Regions from separate parts of the Methylobacillus sp. genome, predicted to be linked through region 1. Evidence: riboswitches for the same ligand, from Rfam matches in the RefSeq annotation. Region 1 holds a riboswitch; the other holds the start of a gene.
What was found. Region 1 has a riboswitch for thiamine pyrophosphate ahead of V7Z75_RS00865 (3-oxoacyl-ACP reductase). Riboswitches for the same ligand answer to the same signal wherever they lie in the genome.
Positions count from the first base shown of each region.

Region 1 (7,479 bases):
TCGAGCGCCCTTGCCACCATGTCGCGCAGCGGGTCTAGCAGGCCTTGCAGTTGCAGCGCTCCCAGCACGGCTGGCACGAACAGCAATATCACCAACCAGAACAGCGCCTGGGCCAGGCCGTCGCTGATGGGCGCCATGCCAGCATGCTCGGCCAGCCTTTCATCCAGCGCGGTCTTCGCCAGCACGCGCGTGATGAGCGCGCGCACCAGGCTGGCCAGCAACCAGGCGACCAGCGCCAGTATCAGGGCCGCGAGAATGCGCGGCGCATAGGCGAACATTTCGGTGAGCAGCGCAGCGAACGGGCCGGATACCATGGCCAAGTCGAGAGAATTGAGCACCGCGACGAAGGTGAACAACAGCACGATCCAGAACAGGCTGACGGCCACACCTTTTTCGATATCCACCGGCTTCCCGGTCTGCCCGGTCAATTGCGCAAAGCGGCGGTTGGTGCCTGCCATACCCAGGCCGCGCCGCACGCCGGCGCGCACCAGCACTGCGAACAGCCAGCCCAGCACGAGGATGGCCAGCGCGCCGAGCAGTTGAAGCATGTTGTCGCCGAGGCCGGTTTGTACCGCGCCCCACATACTGTTCCATTCCGTATTCATGCGATCCTCCCGTGTTGTTTAGATGACAATATCCGGTGTCTTACGGTCTAGATGATGGCCGCGTCGGGAAAGACTTGTCAACAAGGCCGTGCCATCTCAAAGCTGCTCGCTATCCAGTTTGCGGATGCCGCTGTTCAGCGTGGTGAGGTCGAAATGCTGTTGGCGGCGTTTAAGAAGGCGCATGAGGACAATCACGGCGACCGGGACCAGGGCGGCGAGCAGGAAGGATTCCAGCAAATGCGCCACCGGCTGGTTGGGCATGGGGAACATGGATAGGCCGGCGGCGAGCCCTGCAGTGGTGCCTATGACGGCTTCGCGGCCGGTGTGGGAGCGGCTGAACAGGCCGAAGAACACCGGGAATGCCGCGGCGGCGCATAGCAGGTCGGCGAGCAGGAACAGGTAGAGCACGCTGTAGCCTTGCGCGGCGACGATCAAGACGGGAACCGCAACCAGCAGCACCAGCCAGCGCGACAGGCGCATCAGGCTGGCGGCGCTGCTCCTCGGCATCACCCGGCCGATATCCACCGCCACGATGCTCGAGATGGCGCTGATGGCCGTGTCCGCGCTGCACATCACCAGCGAGATGCCTAGCGGAATCAGGGCGACGGCCAGCCAGAGCGGGATATTGGGCATGACCACGCTGAACAAGGCCACCGAGCTGTCGCCATCCGGTGTCATCGCCATGAAGGCCAGGCCGAACAGGCCCATGATGAAGATGAAGGGCACGACCAGCAGGCCGCCGAGCAGGAAGCCGTTGCGCATGGTGGGAATGTCCTTGGCGGAGTAGATGCGCTGCCAGTTGCCTTGGTGGAAGATGCCGGTGAGCAGGATGGCGACGAAGAAGGTCAGCCCGGCCTTGATGCCGCCGATATCCTCAAGGTTGATCAGCTGCGGCGCGGTTTGCTGCAGCTTTTCCGCGACCGGGGCAATGCCGCCGGTGGCCTGCCAGCCGATGAAGACCAGCGCCGCCAGCAACGGGATGATGATGACGATCTGCACCTTGTCGGTGAAGATGGAGGCGCGCAGGCCGCCGTAGGTGGTGTAGAGCAGGGTGAAGCCGAGCACGATGGCGGCGGTGGCCCAGAGCGGCACGGGCGCCAGCAATGTCACCATCTTGGCGATAGCGGTGATCTCGGCGCTCATGGCGATGAACAGGTAGAACAGCATGATGGTCAGTGCGAGCAGGTACATGGGCTTGCCGTAGCGCGCAACCAGGAATTCGGTGAGGGAGTGGCCGTTGGGCATCAGCTCGCGCATGCGCTTGCCAAGCGGGATCATGGCGATGCGCGGCGACATGGCGCCGATGGCGTAGCCGATCACGGCGGTCAGGCCGCCCCAGGTCGCCGCTTGCGCGGGCGAGAACAATATCCACGCGCCCAGCGACGAAGCCAGCAGGGTCATGATGCTGGCCAGCGTGCCCTGGCTGTTGCGCGCGACGATGTATTCTTCAAGGTTGCCGCGGAACCTGCGCGAATAGGCCATGCCGGCAATGGCAAAAACGGCGGCGAAAAAGACTAGCCAGGCGAGGGCGGCTTGTGTACTGAGCATTGCGTGGTGACTCCTGTAATCGACGAACGACAAGGAGTACGCACAATGATGGATGCGCTATTTCCTTCCCTTCGCCAGCATGATCTGGATCAAGTATTAAGGGTCATGGCAATTGCCATTTCTCAGCCGCAAGCGGCTCCCCTAGGATTGAAACGGCCCAATAAGGTTTTGCCGTTTCGGTGCCAGATTATAACGATTTTCATGGTGATTTTCACATGATGCCGGATGTAAATTCTTTATATTCCATGCTATGGTTCTGTCTTTCGGCACGGGGTGCCTTGTTGCAGTATCTGCTTTAGGGCTGAGAACACACCCGTATACCTGATCCAGATCATACTGGCGGAGGAATGCCTGTCGCAGCTTGCCTGCCTTGTAATTCCTTGCCATGGACCATTGCAAAGGAATCACATGGGCAATCCATCTTCACCGCTATTCCCGATTCAAGAACAACTCGTGCTCGTCACCGGCGCCGGCCGCGGGCTGGGCCGGCATATCGCCCGCGCTTTCCTCGACCAGGGGGCGGGCGTGGTCGTCAACTATCTTCACAGCGCGGAAGCCGCCGAGGCCTTGGCCAATGAAGCGCCGGGACAGGCTTTGGCGATCCAGGCGGACGTGAGCGATGCTGCTGCCGTGCGGGCGATGACAGAGCAGGCGCAAGCGCATTTCGGCAAGCCGATCACGGTTGTGGTCAATAATGCCCTGCCTGATTTCAAGTTCAACGGCGATGCGCGGGCGCATGCGCATGACCTTGGCTGGGAAGGGTTGCAGCAGCAATTCGAAGGCGTGGTGCGCGGCGCGCTCAATACCGTCCAGGCCTGTTTGCCCGGCATGCGCGCGCAGGGCGGCGGACGGGTAGTCAACATCGGCACCAACCTGTTCCAGAACCCGGTAGTGCCTTATCACGATTACACGGCGGCCAAGGCGGCGCTGCTTTCCCTGACGCGCACCTTGTCGCAGGACCTCGGGCCGGACGGCATTACCGTCAACATGGTATCGGGCGGCCTGCTGCGCACCACTGACGCCTCGGCCGCCACGCCGGATGCCGTGTTCGACCTGATTGCGGCGAGCACGCCGTTGCGCCGCGTCACCACGCCGGAAGAGTTCGCCGACGCGGTGCTTTTCTTCGCCTCGCCCTGGTCGCGCGCTGTGACGGGGCAGAACCTGGTGGTTGATGGCGGCCTGGTCAAGAACTAGCGCGGCTGACAAGACTTTCCTGGCGTTGTTACTCCGCCTTGCCGTACTAGTTGTACTCTCTGCGACGGGGCGCCTAGCGGATCGCTAAGCCAAGCTTTGTCAGCCACTCTTGATCGCACATGCTATCCGCTAATTCAGCGCCTGCCATTCCTGAATTCACTAAAGAGGCTCTTGTTCTGCCATGATGCACATCAACCTGTTCCTGTTCGGCTGCGGCCACCACAACGCGGCCTGGCGTCACCCGGATTCCCCGGTCGAGCGGCTGGGAGATATCCGCTATTACGAGGAAATGGCGCAGCTTGCCGAGCGTGGCAAGCTGGATGCGGTGTTCTTTGCCGACGGCCATGCCACCAACAACATCACCGACGGGCCGCGCTGGTTTCTGGAGCCGGTGACCACTTTGACGGCCATCAGCCGGGCGACTAGTCACATCGGCCTGGTGAGCACGATTTCCAGCACCTTCTTCACGCCGTTCCATGCCGCGCGGCTGATGGCTTCGCTCGACCATATTTCCGGCGGACGCGCGGCATGGAACGTGGTGACGTCCATGTTCGATGTGGAAGCGCGCAATCACGGCTACGAGGCCATGCCCGGCCACGCCGAGCGCTACGCGAGGGCGGACGAATTCATTCAGGCCGTGCTGCAATTGTGGGATAGCTGGGACGATGGCGCCTTGCTCAACGACCGCGCGGGGGATTACGTCGATGAAAGCCGGGTGCGGCAGATCAACCATCGCGGCAGGCATTTCATGGTGGATGGCCCCTTGACCGTGCCGCGTCCGCCGCAGGGCAACCCGGTGCTGTTCCAGGCGGGCGCTTCCGGCTTCGGCCGCGACCTGGCGGCGAAATACGCCGAGGCGATTTATGCCGTGGCCTACGACCTGCCTTCGGCCCAGGAATACTACAGCGACGTCAAGGCCAGGGTGAAGGCTGCGGGCCGCACGGTGGACGTGCCCATCCTGCCCGGACTGGTGACCTATGTCGGCTCGACGGAAGCGGAGGCGCGCGCCAAGCAGCGCGAGCTGGATGAACTGCTGCCTGCGGAAACCTCGTTGCGGCAATTGCAGTTGTTCATCGACCAGGACTGCATGGATTGGGAGCTGGATGCTCCGGTGCCGCCGTTGCCGCCACTGGAAGCTTTCACTGGCCCCAAGGGGCGCTATGCCACGGTGCTGCGCATCATCGAGACCGAGCGGCCCACGGTGCGCCAGTTGCTGGGCAGGTTGGCGGCGGGCGGCGGCCACTGCACCATGGTCGGCACGCCGGAACAGGTGGCGAACCAGATGGAGCACTGGTTCCGCAATGGCGGCGCGGACGGTTTCAATCTGATGCCGCCGTCGCAGCCGGACAGCGTGCGGGATTTTGTCGAACATGTGGTGCCGGTGCTGCAAAAGCGCGGCTTATTCCGTAAAGACTACGAGCACGCCACTCTGCGCGGCCACCTGGGGCTGGAGCGTCCCGCAAGAAAATAGCCCGTTGCCGCGTTTTTAGGCGTTGGACCATCATGTATGATGACGATTGCGCCATTTGAGAAAACATTCCATGTCCGAGCTGCTTTCCGTAGACATCATGCTCAACCTGCTCATCGCTTTGGGAGCAGGGCTGTTGATCGGGGCGGAGCGCGGCTGGCAGGAGCGCGACGAAAAGGAATCCTGCCAGAGCGCGGGAATCCGTACCTTCGCGCTAACCGGCCTATTGGGAGGCTTGACCACCTTGCTCAGCCAGTCTATGGGCATGGCGGTCTGGGTCACGGTGCTGCTGGCATTAATGCTGGTCGCCAGCCTTGCCTACGTGAGCGATTTGCGCCGTACCGGCGACCAGGGCATTACCAGCGAGCTGGCGTTGCTCATCACCTTCCTGCTCGGCAGCCTTGCATTGTCGGGTTACGCCATGCTTGCCAGCGCCGGGGCCGTGGTGGTTGCCTTGCTGCTCAGCCTCAAGAATGTCCTGCATTCCCTCCTCAAGCGCTTGAGCGAAGCCGAACTGTCCGGCGCGCTGAAGCTATTGTTCATATCCGTGGTCATGCTGCCGGTACTGCCCAACGAGACCTACGATCCCTGGCAGGTGTTCAATCCCTACACCACCTGGTGGATGGTGGTGCTGATCGCCGCCCTTAGCTTTATTGCCTATATCGCCGTGCGCCTCACAGGCACGCGCTACGGCTTGATGCTCACTGCTATCCTCGGCAGCCTGGTTTCCTCCACGGCCATGACATTGACCTTGTCGCGGTTGTCTTCCAAAAACCTATACAAATTGCTCGCTGCGGGATTGCTGGCGACGTCAGGCTTGATGTTCCCGCGCGTGCTGCTGGAAGTCGCAGTTGTGAACGCCTCCTTGCTGCTGCCGATCGCCTGGCCGCTGGGCATCATGTTCCTGGTCTATATGGCAGGGGCGGCTGTTTTCTGGCGGCGCGCTGTCAAGGAAGAGCCCGCAAACGCTGAAACTCCGCTGCGCAACCCGTTCGAGCTGGGTCCTGCGCTGCGGTTCGCCTTGCTGCTGACACTGATCCTGTTTCTGGTGGAGGCGGGCAGGCGCTATTGGGGAGATGCCGGTGTCTACCTGGTCTCCCTCCTGGCCGGGATCGCCGATGTGGATGCCATTACCTTGTCCCTGTCGCGCAGCGCGCAGCATGAGCTTGGTAGCCATGTCGCGGTGCAGGGCATCGTGCTGGCGGTCATCAGCAACAGTGTGCTCAAGGCCGCTTTGGTGGGTTTCATTGGCGGACGGGAGCTTGCATTGCGTACTTATCCGGTGGTCGCGATTGCCTTGTGCTCGGGCATGCTGGTGATGTGGCTAAGTGGGTGAGGCTGCGGCTCCAGCACTGATTTATATCAAGCTGCCAGTCATCATCCCGCTTTCATGCGCCAGCAGCCATTGCTTGCGCGGCAGCCCGCCGCCATAGCCGGTCAGGGATTGATTGGCGCCGATGACGCGATGGCAGGGAATGACGATGGAAATGGGGTTCGCGCCGTTGGCCATGCCCACGGCGCGAACCGCGGCAGGCTTGCCGATGCGTTGCGCCAGCGTGCCGTAACTGATGGTCTGGCCGTGCGGAATCTCCCGCAGCGCCTGCCATACCGCGCGCTGGAAATCCGTACCGCCCGTGGCATACGGAATCTGGTCGATGATGGCGATATTGCCGTCGAAATATTCCAACATGGCGCGCGTGGCCGCAGAAGTCTGGTTGGTTTCATGCAGGCTGATACTGTTGCCGTGATACTGACGCCTGAAGAATGTATGCATATCCTCTTCATGATCCTGCCAATCCAACGCGCGCAAGCGCTGTTGCTGATCGGTCACGATCAACATCTGGCCCAGCGGCGTGGCAACCCGTTCCAATAGAAAATCAAAATGTGTCATGCAAGACTCCAAGCAAAGTGAGCGCCGCCGTGAATTCCCGGCGGTGTGCCATGAGCATACTGCAATCAGGAAAAATCAGCATCCAGCACTACTCTGTATCGCGCATTGCCATCAGCCAGATGGCGCATGGCAGCATTCACTTGGCTCATGGGAAAATGCTCGACTTGCGGATAAATACGGTGGCGTGCAGCGAAACGCAGCATATCGGCAGTGGCGGATGGGCTGCCGTTGAGCGAGCCCGCTACCCTCTTTTGCCCGAAAATAAGGTCAATAGCCGAGATTTCCATAGGGTCGAGGATTGCACCGACAATCGCCATGCGGCCATTGGGCTTCAGGGTTTTCAGCAGTGCGGACCAATCCAGCAAATTATTGACGGTAATCAGCAGCAAATCCAGCGTATTGGCAGCTTTGACTATCTCTTCAGAATGACGGCTGTTGACGACATGGTGCGCGCCAAAGCCGCGGGCTTCGTCATATTTGGCGGGATTGGAGGTAAATGCCGTGACCTCACAGCCCCATGCCATGGCAAATTGCAGTCCAAGATGCCCGAGTCCGCCTATTCCGACAATACCTACGCTATCGGTTGGTTTGACGCCAAAGGTCAGCAGAGGTGTGAACACCGTTGCGCCCGCGCAAAGCAAGGGGCCAGCGGCGGTCATATCCAGGCTATCAGGCAATGGCACTGCCCAGGCCCAGTGTGCTCGCACCCGCTCCGCGAAACCGCCGTGGTGATTGACGATGGTGGGTTGTATGCTGCCGCAGAGGTTATGTTC
Region 1 is NZ_DAIUFW010000001.1:165,489-172,967, forward strand. It holds gene V7Z75_RS00855 (mechanosensitive ion channel) at 1-605, opposite strand, end outside; gene V7Z75_RS00860 (sodium:solute symporter family transporter) at 702-2,153, opposite strand; TPP riboswitch at 2,203-2,306, opposite strand; TPP riboswitch at 2,413-2,518, shown strand; gene V7Z75_RS00865 (3-oxoacyl-ACP reductase) at 2,547-3,347, shown strand; gene V7Z75_RS00870 (LLM class flavin-dependent oxidoreductase) at 3,532-4,818, shown strand; gene V7Z75_RS00875 (MgtC/SapB family protein) at 4,889-6,151, shown strand; gene ogt (methylated-DNA--[protein]-cysteine S-methyltransferase) at 6,173-6,706, opposite strand; gene ahr (NADPH-dependent aldehyde reductase Ahr) at 6,772-7,479, opposite strand, start outside.

Region 2 (7,479 bases), on a different contig from region 1:
CGCATGCGGCATTCGGTGGCTACAAGCAGTCCGGCATTGGCCGCGAAAACCATCGCATGATGCTGGATCACTACCAGCAGACCAAGAACCTGCTTGTCAGCTATAGCCCTGACGCGCTGGGTTTCTTTTAAGCCTTAATATCTCGTCGGCTTAGTCCTGCGCCTGGGTTTGCAAAGTCAAATCCAGGCGTTGTTGTTTTTAGGGAATGTATTAGTGTGAGGAGGAATGATAATGAGTACGAGCCGAATCGAGGCGACGCCAGCTGCCGCCGCATTGATTGATGAATTGAGGGCCAGGCACGGCAACCTGATGTTCCACCAATCAGGTGGCTGTTGCGAGGGCAGTGCGCCCATGTGCCTGAAGGAAGGCGAATTCCTGTTGGGCACATCCGATGTCAAGGTCGGCGTGGTGCACGGCGTGCCGTTCTATATGAATAAAACCCAGTTCGAGTATTGGCAGCACACCCATCTCACGCTAGATGCGATTCCCGGCCACGGTGGCATGTTTTCGCTGGAGCAGGCGACCGGTAAGCATTTCCTCATCCGCTCGCGGCTGTTCACGGATGAAGAGCTGCAGGATTTGGAGCCTGTGGAACAGTGCGGGTGATGTAAAACCAGTTTAAAGGCAGTACATGAAGGTAACGCTTCGCGATGCGCAAGCAATCAGGGACAATGGGCGAAGAAGATGCTCTGTGTACCGCAACCCTGAACAGCAGCGCTCAATCCACATCCCGCATCACGGCATTACATGAACGATCCCTTGTTATTGTTCGGTTTCCTGCATACCTCGTTGCTGGAAATCCTTTCCTTCTCGCTCGCCATCGCGATGGTGTTGCTTAATATCCGGCAGTCGCCGTGGGCGTGGCTATTTTCGATTATTTCTGCCGGGTTATATGCCGTTGTCTTTTACGACGCCAAGATCTATGGCGACATGGCGCTGCAGTTTGTCTTCATCGCCGTATCGCTTTGGGGACTTTACCAATGGCTATTCGGCGGGCGCGACCATCAGGGCGTTGCCGTCACGCGCCTATCCCGCAAGGGATGGCGCTTGGCAGTCAGCGCTTGGCTGGCGGCCTATGTGGTCATTGCCATCATCCTGCACACCTTCACAGATAGCGATGTCGTGCATACCGATGCCTTTCTGACGGCGGGCAGCCTGGTGGCGCAATGCCTATTGGGGCGCAAGGTGCTGGAAAACTGGCATATGTGGATACTGATTGATGGGCTTTACATCGGCCTCTACCTACACAAGCATCTGTACCTGACTGCTTTGCTCTATGGCCTGTTCGCGCTGTTGGCTGTGCTTGGCCTGCGCGCCTGGAAGCGATCGCTGACGGCAGGGGAGGCGGTGGCGTGAGTGATCCTATCCTGCACATCGCCATCCTTGGCGCGGAATCCACCGGAAAATCCGCGCTGTCTGCCGCGCTTGCCGCGCATTACCGCACGGCCTGGGTGCCGGAATACCTGCGGGAATTTGTCGAGACGCACCAACGTACGCCGCATGCCGACGAGCAATACCTGATTGCCGCCACGCAACGCGCGCGCGAGGCGGAAAGTGCATTGCACGCCAACCGCCTGCTGTTCTGCGACACGTCGCCGCTGATTACGGCAGTTTATAGCGAACATTATTTCGGACAGGCCGACAGTGCGTTGACGGCGCTGGCCGCACAACACGACTATGCCGCTACCATTGTCACCGCGCCGACCATGCCTTGGGTCGCGGACGGTTTGCAGCGCGAATCCGATGAGGTGCGCCAGCAGGTGCATGCCCGCTTGCTCTGCAAGTTGCATGATGCGGGGGTTGCGTATTTGCTCGTTGACGGCAGTCTGCAACAGCGTGTGATGCAGACCGTCGATTATCTGGGTTTGCATTTGCCCGCTGATGAAGCAGATACTTTTGCGCGGTGATTTCACCGTATGCATCCTGCAACGGCTGGTTTGGTTTGGATATCTTCCATGGTGGTTAAGTCTTGTCAGGCCGCTTTTCGCTTGTCAGCGAGTCACTTTCATTTGCTTCGCCAAATGAAAGTAACCAAAGCAAAGGCGACCCCGATTGTCTGCGACCCGGAGCTAAGCTCCGGGCACCCTGCGTTGCTCGCTTTTCATGGGGACTGGCTGAACTCGCTGCGCTCGAACAGACGCCAGTCCTGAATCCATGAAAAGCTGCGCTACTCGGCGCAGCCAGACGGGGAACCCAACTGCAACAGCGACTTGGCATTGCTGCGCTGGCCCTTGGCTTTGAGGGGGCATACCCCCAATTCCCCAACTGTTTGTTATCCCGGCCTTGAGCCGGGAACTCGTGACGTTTGCGGGAATGCAACAAGATGCCAGATCAGTCCGGCATGACAGGTGTGTGAGAAAGAGAAATGCTGGGGCGGCGTATCCTTGAAAAGTCTGTGAAAACAGCCTGTTAAAAATCAATCTGCGCCGACACGCGGAATACGCGTGGCGCGCCCGGGATCAGGTAGCCGCCTAATGCGCTTGATGAATCGCCCCAATAAAATTTGTTGAACACATTGTCCACGCCGAAGCGGAAGGTCGTGACCGTGCTGCCGAATTCGGCCATATAGCGCGCGCCCAGGTTCAGCACGTGATAGCCGTCCACCTTTCTGTTCAAGCTTGCGATCTCGTTGCTTGGGGAGAAGTATTTGCTGCCGGAGTAAATCCATGTTGCATTCAGCTTAAGGGCGGGGATGCCCGGCCATGCATATTCGCTATACACCGCGGATTTGAATCTTGGTACGTTGCCTGCCTGCTTGCCTTCGATGCGTGGGTCGCCCGTACCTTCGGCCCTGGCCCGCAACGCGGTCAAGCTGGCGCCCAGCATCCAGTCGCGCGTGACACGCCCCTGGGCTGCGAATTCCAGGCCGCGGTTGACTTGTGTGCCGTTGACCACATAGGTTGATGTGCCGCCCGGATGTTCATCTACATATTCATTATTGCGCTTGATCTGGAAGATGGCTGCCGACAGGTTGATATCCTTGGTTGGCTCGGCTTTCACGCCAAGCTCCATTTGTCTAGACTTGCTGGGGTCCATGATGATCTCGGCATTCGTAGTGCCGGTAGGTGCCTCACCCCCAGGCTCCAGACCCTCTGCATAAGAGCCATAGAGTGCCACCGTGGGTTGGAGGTTGTAGACCAGTGCAGCACTCGGCAAGATAAAGTTGTTATCGGTACTGCGTGTGGTGACCCCTGATGAATTGAACTGATCGCGCTTGAGTGCTACATAACGTACACCCGCGTGCAGCTTGAGCTGATCATTCAGTGCCATGACATCTTGCACAAAAATCGCACGTTCTTCATCTTTACGGCGCAAGTGAACGGGATTGACGGCTGCTGTTGAGTAATTGTCGTAATAGACAGGATTGTAGATATTGCTATCGCCAACATACTGGAACGCATAGTCGGCAAAGTGATCGCGACGACGCAGCGTGGAAAGGCCAACGGTGAGATCGTGCTTTACCGTGCCTGTGATGGCATCGCCTTGTAGCAGTGCTTGGGTGGTGGTGATGGAGCGCTTGTCATTTTTACGACGCAGGTCGTAGAGGGCATACTGTCCACTACTGCCATATCCAACCGTTGCATTGGTTGGACAATAGGCTGGAGCATTGGCTAAATCATTAAAATTCCAGCAACCCGAAGGTAAAGCCACGGCATCATCGCGATGTAGCACTGATTGGTTGGCCTGCAAGGTGGTACGCCAGTGGTCGTTCAGCGTGTAGTTGAACTTCACGCCGATATTGTGGCTGTCATCGACGACAGGGCTGCTCCAGGATTGATCATTGAGCATCTGCTTGGCACGAATGCCTGTCGGAATGCGCTGCTCCGGCCCAAGCAGCTGGAAGCCTGGCACGGTCAGTTGCGATTTGTGCTGATAATCCAGATCAAGCTGCAAGAGCGCACGGGGACTCAAGTGGAAATCAAACGCACCTGAAATGAAGTTACGATGGCCTGTTGAGCCATCAATATAGGATTTGATGTCTTCCGCCGCAGCATTGATGCGATAACCGAAGATACCGTTTTCAGTGCGTCCGCCAATATCTACCGCGCTATATACCGTACCGCGCTCGCGAACCTCAAAGGTTGCTGTGTGCAGCGGCGTATCGGTGGGGCGCTTGGTCACATAGTTGAGCATGCCGCCTGCAGCAGCGATGCCTGATTGCAGGCCTGCCAGGCCTTTGAGTATTTCGATGCGCTCCTTGTTTTCCATCGGCACCATGGCTTGCGCCAGAATCACCAATCCGTCCTTGCGATAGTTGGCACCCTGATCCAATACGAATCCGCGAATCGCAAACCAATCTGCCAGACCAACGGCATTGTAGGAGTTTTGCACACTAGCATCCCACTTCACGGCATCGGTGGCCGAGCGCACGCTGCGGTCCTGCATCTGCTCCTGCGTGATGACATTGATCGAGGCTGGCGTTTCCAACAGCGGTGTTTCGGAGAAGCCGCCAACGCTGGCGCTGCGGGCAACGCCATGGGCAGATTCGGAGGTGATGACGACTTCCGGCAATGCGTTTGGCGCTGCGGAGGCGGTATCGCTGTCATCATCGCTCTGGGCCAGGGCAACAGGCGCAAAAGCGCAGGCAACGGCCAGCACGCTGAGTTTTTGACGAAAAGGGAAAGCAGGCATTGTTTGGTTCCACTCGCGTTAGGGACAAGCATGCGCGGGAACGGACAAAGAATCTCTGGATGGACCTTGAGTGGCTTTGCGCTTTCCTACGCTGGCATTATCCAGGTCAGGTTCAAGGGTATTTCTCACCCGAAGATTCGGCTCTTCAGGACCCCTAGCGTGGGACGTATACTAACAAAGAAAGTGGAAGAAATGCCAATTTTCGTTGCGCACAGGGTTGGATGCCGCGCATGGCAGCCAATTGGCTGCGTATTCAAGTGAGCCATGTGGAAAGGTTTGTGCGTAAAAGCCTGTTCAATGGCGATGGGCCGGAAAGTGAGCTTCCGGCCATAGTAAGTGCAGGTGCGGCAGCACATTAGGTTCGCCGATCTGGCTGGTGAGTCCTGCGCGGCGCAGTTTTTCCAGGATATTGGGTCTGGCTTCGGTGATGACCAGCCGGATCTGGTGCTGTCTGCAAGTGTCCAGCAGGTTCCATAATGCCTGCATGCCGGTGGCGTCCATGATCGGTACGCGCGACATCCTCAGCACAATGGTGTCGGTATCCTCGCGTATGGTTTGCAGGCGGTGCTGCAGGTGCTCGGCAGCGCCGAAGAAGAACGGCCCTTCCAGGCGATAGACCAGCATGCTGGATGGCAGGCGCCATTCGCGCTGTCCGTATTCCTGTTGCAAGTCCTCGTCGCTCAGTTGCGTCACGCTCACCGTGTCGGCCATGCGCTTCATGAACAGCAGCGTGGCGAGCATGACGCCGATATTGACGGCAATCACCAGATCGCTGAACACGGTGAGAAGGAACGTGATCAGCAACACGGCAACATCCGCGCGTGGAGCGGTCTTGACCATATGCAGGAAACGCGTGGCCTCGCTCATGTTATAGGCCACCACGAACAGGATGGCTGCCAGTGCCGCCAGCGGGATATTCACCGCCAATGGCGCCAGCAGGATGACGATCAGCACCAGGGTGGCCGCATGCACGATGCCCGAAAGCGGGCTGTTGGCTCCGTTGCGGATATTGGTGGCGGTGCGGGCCAGCGCGCCAGTGGCAGCGAATCCGCCGAACAGGGGAGCGGCGATATTGGCAATGCCCTGGCCGATCAGTTCCTGGTTGGATTGATGGCGTGTGCCGGACAGGTTGTCGGCCACCACGGCCGATAGCAATGATTCAATCGCCCCCAGCAGCGCAATGGTGAAAGCCGGGCCAATCAATTCGATCATGGTTGCAGGGCTGATGCCTGATGGCAGAGAAAAATGCGGCAAGGACTGCGGAATGCCACCAAATGCGCTACCTATGGTCGCGACTTCCTTGAAGTGGAAGACGGACTGTACCAGTGTTGCGGCGATAATCGCTACCAGTGGGCCAGGAACTCTCTTCCAGCGGCGGTTGGAGAAAATCAACACTGCCAGCGTGAATATGCCAAGTAATGCAGTCTGCCATTGCAGATGCGGCAATGCCTCAAGCAAGTGCAACAGTTTTTCATGAAAATGATGCGAGGCTTGCGGGGAGAGTCCGAAAAAATCCTGCCATTGCCCGACAAAGATAATCACTGCAATGCCGCTGGTGAAACCGATGATGACAGGCTCGGGGATATAGCGGATAACGCTGCCCATGCGGGTGAGTCCCATGACCAGCAGCATGACACCAGCCATCAGTGTGGCGATCTGCAGGCCCGCGATACCATACTTTGCGGTGATGCCGGACAGGATGACGATGAATGCGCCGGTCGGCCCGGTAATTTGCACGCGGCTGCCGCCAAACAGGGAGGCGAGCGTGCCAGCCACGATCGCGGTATATAAACCTTGTTCCGGCTTTGCGCCCGAGGCGATGGCAAAGGCCATGGCCAGCGGTAGCGCCACCACGCCGACGATCAGCCCTGAAATGATATTGCGGGACCAATATTGACGCGAGAGCAAACCCGCGTGCTTGGCTTCAAGGATGGCAATCATGATGTGGTGGGAAAATGTATAAAGCAAACATTATAGGGCTTTTCTACTCATGCCGTCATGCGGGCAATGCGGTGTGCTATAGACAGTTGCAAGGCAGATCAGTAGTTTTGAAGGCGAGCAGGGCGGGCCCGTTTACAGCGATTCGATGAAACTCAGCAAGGCATGACGTTCTTCTGGCGTCATGGCGCGTACCATCTCCTTTGCTTCCTCGGCTTCCCCGCCATGCCAGAGAATGGCTTCCAGAATGGTGCGCGCGCGGACGTCGTGCAGGAATCCCGCGTTTTTCTCCACCAGCTTAGCCAGGCCTATGCCCCACAGGGGAGGCGTGCGCCATTCACTGCCGCTTGCCGCGAAATCCGGGCGGTGATCCGCGAGTTCTGGCCCCATGTCGTGCAGAAGCAAATCGGTATAAGGGGCGATGGTCTGTTGACTCAGCGCCGCCAATCTGGGGAAATCCCCTGTCTTTATCTGGGGGCGGTGGCAGGCTGCGCATTGCGCCTGCTGGAAAAGGATTGCGCCGCGCTGTACCAAAGGCTGGTCCTGATGGCGCGGCGCAGGCGCGGCCGATGCCAGTTGGTAGAACGCCATGTTATCGAGCTGCTCAGTGGTGATTTCAGGCGTGCCTGACACTGGGGCCTGCTTGCAGCCGGTTTGCTGTTCGGCACAATTGCCATGAGGAAACAAGCGGGAGGACAAGCCCATGTCGCCAGCCAGGGCGTTGGCCGTCTGTTCGCGCAGCGTCGCCACATTGGCCTTCCAGCCAAAGCGCCCGATCACCTGCCGTTGCTGCTCCGCGCTCCAGACACGATTGAGCCTGCCCTTGATCTTGCCGGGCTTGGGTTGCGATTCCAGTGCCAGCAGGGTGCTGTCCGCAATGGCTTCGAGCAGGCCCGTGCCATAGATACC
Region 2 is NZ_DAIUFW010000002.1:100,591-108,069, forward strand. It holds gene adh (aldehyde dehydrogenase) at 1-131, shown strand, start outside; gene V7Z75_RS02800 (DUF779 domain-containing protein) at 232-606, shown strand; gene pnuC (nicotinamide riboside transporter PnuC) at 748-1,356, shown strand; gene V7Z75_RS02810 (ATP-binding protein) at 1,353-1,907, shown strand; gene V7Z75_RS02815 (TonB-dependent siderophore receptor) at 2,410-4,632, opposite strand; TPP riboswitch at 4,699-4,798, opposite strand; gene V7Z75_RS02820 (SulP family inorganic anion transporter) at 4,927-6,573, opposite strand; gene V7Z75_RS02825 (di-heme oxidoreductase family protein) at 6,706-7,479, opposite strand, start outside.
Region 2: linked by a shared signal. The riboswitch ahead of V7Z75_RS02815 (TonB-dependent siderophore receptor) and the one ahead of V7Z75_RS00865 (3-oxoacyl-ACP reductase) in region 1 are both predicted to bind thiamine pyrophosphate.